One region of the Mesorhizobium sp. M0496 genome, then DNA from elsewhere that is predicted to be linked to it. Evidence: predicted binding sites of a transcription regulator. Region 1 holds the regulator's gene; the other holds the start of a gene.
What was found. Region 1 encodes LexA, which represses DNA repair genes until DNA is damaged. Its sites were predicted from a motif close to TGTTCNNNNTGTGTTCNG; they were not measured.
Positions count from the first base shown of each region.

Region 2: a site for LexA is predicted at 2,104-2,121, ahead of NKI73_RS00375 (PA0069 family radical SAM protein). Genes of this name have one in related genera too.

Region 1 is NZ_JAMYRC010000003.1:56,117-59,532, reverse strand. Features, by position in the region: gene NKI73_RS05150 (ComEC/Rec2 family competence protein) at 1-1,069, shown strand, start outside; gene lexA (transcriptional repressor LexA) at 1,063-1,815, opposite strand; gene kynU (kynureninase) at 2,261-3,416, opposite strand, start outside.
Region 2 is NZ_JAMYRC010000001.1:73,291-76,706, forward strand. Features, by position in the region: gene rnhB (ribonuclease HII) at 28-723, opposite strand; gene NKI73_RS00375 (PA0069 family radical SAM protein) at 875-2,029, opposite strand; gene NKI73_RS00380 (glycosyltransferase) at 2,178-2,702, shown strand; gene NKI73_RS00385 (phytanoyl-CoA dioxygenase family protein) at 2,850-3,416, shown strand, end outside.

The DNA of each region.
Region 1 (3,416 bases):
TCATCGTGCAGGAAAGGCGAGACCACCGCCGCCAAAGCGATCGCTGCCCAGTTTCCTGACGCGAAAATTCCTGCTGGCGGCGGGCGGCCTTTCCATGACTTCCATCATCGCCGGCGGCGCCACGGCGCTGTTTGCCATTTGGCATTTTCAGCGTGTGTCGCCGCTCAGCCTGTTCGCCAATCTGGCCATCATGCCCATCGTGACAGTCGTCATGTTTCTGGCCGTCGCCAGCGCGTTGCTGATGCCGTTTGGGTTGGACTGGCCGGCCCTCTACCTGATGGGCAAGGGACTTACGCTGATGATCGCCATATCGGGCTGGATCTCCGAGCGTTCGCCTGTCGATGCGGTCGGACTGATTTCTCAGCAGTCTGTCCTGCTGGTGGCGATTGCCCTGGTCATCGCGACGATGGCGACGACATGGCTGCGGCTCGCGGCTCTTCCCTTCGCGCTTGCCGGCCTGCTGACCGTCTCGGATACGCGCACACCCGACGTGCTGATCTCGGAGGACGCAAGGCTGGTTGCGTTGCCGATCGGCGGTGGCGAACTTGCCGTCAGCCGCGCGCGCCCGAACGAATTCACCGTCGACAACTGGAAACGCGCGCTGACATCCGAAACCATCGTCATGCCGGAGGTGTTCAACGAAGGCGATGGCCAATTCGACGTCAGGGATGCCGCTGAAATGCCGCCGGGAGCGCCGTTCTATTGCACATCAGGCGTTTGTCTCGCCAGGCATCCGTCCGGTGCATTCATTGCCTATGTCGAGGATCGAAAGGACACCTGGAAAGCCTGTGGTTTCGCCGACCTGATCGTCATCAATGACGCGACGGCCTATGACGCCTGTCACAACCCACTGGTTCTCGTCATCACCAAACGGCAACTGGCTCGCAAAGGCAGTGCTGCCGTCTTCTTCGATCGCCAATCGGCGACCACGCCAGCGACAATCAGCTTCGCCGTGGACAGGCCATATCGGCCCTGGCATGTACAACGCAAATTCTCGCGTGAGGCGAGGGGACTGCCGCCCTTCCAGAGACCCGAGAAGCCAGCGGCTAAACCGCAGCCGCCTCAGTAGCGGCGGATCAAACCGACGAGCTTGCCTTGCACCTTGACCCTGTCGGGTCCGAAAATCCGGGTTTCATAGGCCGGATTGGCGGCTTCGAGAGCAATCGAGGCGCCCTTGCGGCGGAACCGCTTCAGCGTCGCTTCCTCTTCATCCACCAGCGCCACGATGATCTCGCCGGGGCTGGCCGTATCGGCATTGCGGATGATGACGGTATCGCCGTCGAAGATGCCGGCCTCGATCATCGAGTCACCCTTGACCTCCAGGGCATAGTGCTCGCCGCCCATGATCATGTCCGGCGGCACCGAGATCGAATGCGTCTGGTGCTGGATGGCATCGATCGGCACACCGGCGGCGATACGACCCATCACCGGGATCGACACGGCGGAGACCACGTCGTCGTCATTGCCGGCCGAAGGCATCCGCGAAGACGCCGGCTTGATCTGTCGGCCAACGCCGCCCTGACCGAGACTAGTCTGACCAAGACTGCCCTGGATGACGCTTGGCGAGAACTTTTTCGCCGCGTTGAGGCCGGGCGCGATCGAGTCCGGCAACCGCAGCACTTCCAGCGCGCGTGCCCGGTTGGGCAGTCGGCGAATGAAGCCGCGCTCTTCCAGAGCCGTGATCAACCGATGAATTCCGGATTTGGAGGCAAGGTCGAGCGCCTCCTTCATCTCGTCGAAGGATGGCGGAATGCCGCTTTCCTTCAGGCGTTCATGGATGAACATCAGCAGTTCGTGTTGCTTGCGTGTCAGCATGGCGGCCCCCAGGGTACCTAAAACCAGAATCAGAAAACAAACCCAGAACAAACACTATCTGTTCCAGTTGTGTTCCGCAACTGTTTAAAGTTTAATGAATTTATTAAGGGGATCGAAATTATTGGCAGCTCGCTGCCGGGCCTCGCCGACGACTGCATCCCGTCACAATGCGCTTGCCGGCATTGAAATTGTTATGGTTAATGGGCTGCCCGCCCATCCCTGGCCCAAGCTTGGCATGAGCTGCCCATGGATCCGCGACGGGGTATTCCCAGCCTTCTGTGCATTCGTCTGCCGTGAACGAAACGAAGCCAAAATGCCAACCTTGGTTAATTTGGTGATGCCAGTGCTGTCCACCAGCGGCGACCGGATTCGTGCGCTGGAAATTCGTCCCTCCGTCATCCCGCCAATAGGCAAGGGCGCGACAACAGTCGTCGGGACGGCTGCGTCAGGTAACGGCCTCCTTGACGGCGAAACGCTGGTCCTTCCATGCACCCGTGCGCAGAATGTCTTCCAGCACCTCAACCGCCAGCCACACATCCTTGTAGCCGACATAGAGTGGCGTGAAGCCGAAACGGATGGTCGATGGCGCGCGGAAGTCACCGATCACCCCCCGCTCGATCAGCGCCCGCATGATTTGATAGCCATGATCGTGAAGGAACGACACCTGGCTGCCGCGCCTGGTCGCGTCGCGGGTGCTCTCCAGCGTGAGACCATAGGCGCCGCACTTCGCTTCGACGAGCTGGATGAACAGTTCGGTCAGCGCGACGCTTTTCTTTCGCAATTCCGCCATGTCGACGTCGTTCCAGATGGCAAGCGCACCTTTGAGCGCCCGCATCGATAGGACCGGCTGCGTGCCGCACAGAAAGCGGCGGATGCCGGTGCCGGCCACATAACCCCGTTCGAAGGCAAAGGGCCGTGCATGCCCCCACCAGCCGCTGAGTGGCTGGCTGATCTCGCCATGGTGGCGCTGGGCGGCATAGATGAAGGCCGGCGCGCCCGGCCCCCCGTTGAGGTACTTGTAGGTGCAGCCGACAGCGAAATCGGCATTTGCGCGGTCGAGCTCGACCGGCAGAGCGCCCGCGGTGTGGCAGAGATCCCAGACGATCAGCGCTCCGGCCGCATGAGCCTTGCGCGTCAGCGCCGCCATGTCGCGCAGTTCACCCGATTTGTAATTGACGTGGTTGACCAGTACCACCGCGACGCTTTCGTCGATCAGTTCTTCAATGGTTGGTGCGTCGACGCCCGCGAGACGCAGCAAGGCGCCATCCCGGGTCGAGGCCACGCCTTCGGCGATGTACAGGTCGGTCGGAAAACTGTCGCCCTCGGCGACGATGGCCAACCGGCCGGGCCGCATCTCCATCGCCGCATGCAACACCTTGTAGATGTTGGTCGACGTCGTATCGCAGACGACGGTCTGGCCGGCCGCGGCTCCGATCAGGCGTCCAAGCTGATCGCCGAGTTCGATCGGCATCTCGAACCATCCGGCCGTATTCCAGGCCCGGATGAGATCCTGGGCCCATTCCTTGGTAGCCGCCTGCTGCAGCTCGCCGAAAACGGCATGCGACGCTGCCCCGAGAGAATTGCCGTCGAGATAGATCACC
Region 2 (3,416 bases), on a different contig from region 1:
GAGGGGGGAGATCAGCTGCCGCTCGGCTCAATCGAGCGCGACGAGGCTCTCTTCCTCAATCACTTCCACCCCGCCCAATCTGAACGGCGCAAACGACACGCGGTGCAGCCGTGCCACGGGACCATGGGCCTCGATCGCCGTGCGATGGCGGACCGTGGCGTAACCCATGTGGGACTCGAAGCCATAGCGGTCGTGATGGTTGCCGCAGCCGCACATCATGCGGTCGCGCATCACCTTGGCGACGATCGAGGCGGCGGCGATCGATTGCGAACGCTGGTCGCCCTTGATCAGCGCGCGCCCCGCGCAGGGCAGGCCCGGCGGCACGTCGCGCCCGTCGGCGAGGGCAAGCTTCGGTTGAACCGACAGGCCGATCAGGGCGCGGCGCATCGCCTCCAGGCTTGCCTTTAGGATGTTGCTGCCATCGATGCCCTCGGCGCTGATCGAGGCCATTGAGACCGCTTGCGCGGAGCCGAGAATGCTCAGGAACAGGGCCTCACGCTGCAAATGGGTGAGGCGCTTGGAATCGTCCAGTCCGTCCGGAATGTTGGCGGGGTCGAGTACCACCGCCGCGGCGACCACTGGCCCCGCCAAGGGACCACGGCCGGCCTCGTCCATGCCCGCAACCGGCCACAGGCCGTCGGCTATCGCCTTCGTCTCGAAGGAGAAGTCGGGCTTCTCGATGATCTCAAAGAGAGGCGGAGAATCAGAACGCGCGCGAGCCATGTTGCGGCGAGGTTCGCATCGGTTCCGATTCTCCGCAAGTCCCTCCGGGTCGGTGGGGCGCCGGACCGGGAGGGCACCGTCTGCAGGCCGGGGCAGGCCGGACGGGATTCCTGTGCTGTGGCAGATCAAGCCGCCGCAGTGAATTGCATTCTCAAAGCAGCGTCAGCTGCAATTGGTCTTTGGCAGCAGCAACGAACTGGTCGGTCCGCAACGTGCGCCGTTCGGCATTGAGGCCGAGCCGCTTGGCTGTGATCTCGAAGCGCCGGCCGATCTGCCAGGCATAGGGACCGGCGCCCTTCATGCGCTTGCCCCATTCCGAATCGTAGTCCTTGCCGTCACGCATCGAGCGGATCAGCGACATCACGTGGCGATAGCGATCGGGGTAGTGGCGCAGCAGCCAGTCCTTGAAGATCGGGCTGACCTCCAGCGGCAGGCGCAGCACGACATAACCCGCCTCGCGCGCGCCGGCGGCGCGTGCTGAATCGAGGATGCGTTCCATCTCCGGATCGGTCAGCCCGGGGATGATCGGCGCCACCATGACCGACGCTGGAATGCCGGCATCAGAAAGCTGCCGGATCGCCTCCAGCCGCTTGGTCGGCGTCGAAGCCCGCGGCTCCATGGTGCGCGCCAGCATGCGATCGAGCGTCGTCACCGACAGAGCCACCTTGGCCAGCCCTCGCTCAGCCATGCGCGACAGGATATCGATGTCGCGCACCACCAAAGCGGATTTGGTGACGATGCCGACCGGATGACCGCGCGCCTCCAGCACTTCGAGGATCTCGCGCATGATCCGGTATTGTTTCTCGATCGGCTGGTAGGGGTCGGTGTTGGTGCCGATGGCGATGGTTCGCGGTTGGTATCCGTCCTTCGACAGCTCCTTGTCGAGCAAGCGCGCCGCATCTGGCTTGGCGAACAGCTTGGATTCGAAATCCAGACCCGGCGACAGGCCCATGAACGAGTGCGTCGGCCGGGCAAAGCAATAGACACAGCCGTGCTCGCAACCGCGATAAGGGTTGATCGAACGATCGAAGGAGATATCGGGCGATTCGTTACGGGTGATGATGGTGCGCGGCTTCTCGACCTGCACTTCGGTCTTGAAGGGCGGCAGTTCTTCCAGCGAATTCCAGCCATCGTCGAAAACATGCCGGCTGACCGGCTCGAACCGGCCGGACGGATTGATGCCCGCCGACCTGCCGCGGTTGCGGTCCGGCCGGACACGCACGCCACTCTGCTCGATCATCGCATTGGCCATCTCGGCCCGTCCGGCTCCGAAAGCTGCAATGTCGGCGCGCACGATCTGTTCCATCTTCGCCCGCTCCCAGGGACTGTCCGTGTTGTGTCGAATCGCTCTGTTCATGAAATTATTCCTATTTTGTTGAAGAGAACAAAGCAAGAACTTTTTAAGGTTCGCTGGATAACTGGCGCTATGCCGCGCTTTCCGCTATCGGCTAACGATGCTCAGTGTTCTCATCGAAACGTGCAATGACGAGGAAGGGCTTACCCGCACGCTCGCCTCGCTGATTGGCGGCGCGGTCGAGGGCGTGGTGCGTGACGTCATCGTCTGTGACACGGGCTCTACCGACCAGACGCATCGTGTGGCCGAGCATGCCGGCTGCCACTACGTGACGGGCGGCATCGCCACGGGGATCCGGCAAGCCAAGGGGGACTGGTTGCTGCTCCTGGAGCCGGGCGCACGATTGATGGAGGGCTGGATCGACGCGGTCGTCGACCATACGGCCAGGCAAACCATGGCGGCACGGTTTTCGCGGGCGCGCGGCAGCCGCACGCCGTTCCTGGCGCGCGTCTTTTCCGCAAACCGCGCCTTGGCCGACGGATTGCTGATCAGCAAGCGTCAGGCCTCGGCCTCGGCCAAGAGTGCCGGCAGCGCCGAGGCCATCGCCCGCGGCCTCGCGACAAAGCGGCTCGACGCCGAGATCTGGATGGCGCCGGCGAAGCAGCAACGCCGCTCCCCGAGGTGATTTTTTGCACCTGCTCTGTTCATTGTGCATTGCACAAAATCTGGCGCGAGGTTAGCTTCCGGCCCAAGCGGGTGAATTGGGTTTGGGTCATGCCGAGTGATGAACACTGATGCGGCATCGGTGTCGCCTCTCATAGCCGAGGACCCAATGAACCTTCCAACCCCCGACAAATCCGGCGCGGCCAGTCTCGAGGCCATTGCGCGCAACGGCAGCCTGCTGCGGCGTATCGCCGTGCGCATTCCGACCTATCTGACGGACCTGCGCGAAAACCCCGCCTGGCTGCCGATGTTCGTGCTGGCGCGCACCATGCCTGGACGCCGCATGCATTGGCTGGGCGCAAAGCGCGCCCGTCCGGTCGTGGATACGGGGGATACGATGTTTGCCGGCATCGAACGTGAAGCGGTGGTCGAAGCGCTGCGCTCCGACGGGCTGTTTTCGGGCTTGGTCCTGCCGCCGGAGATCCATGAAGAGATCGCTGACTTCGCCCAGCGTACGCCCTGCTTCGGCAATTTCGACCGCCGTCTCGAATTCATGCCGGATGAACATGCGGAAGCTGAGAAGCGCTTTGGCCGCTCGCTGCTCAGCGGGCACTTTTTCGAGCGCATCCTCGATTGCCAGGCGGCCCTCGCCATCCAGCGCGATCCGCTGCTTCTAAACATTGCCGCGCATTATCTCGGCGGTCAGGCAAAACTGATCACGACGCGGGTCTGGTGG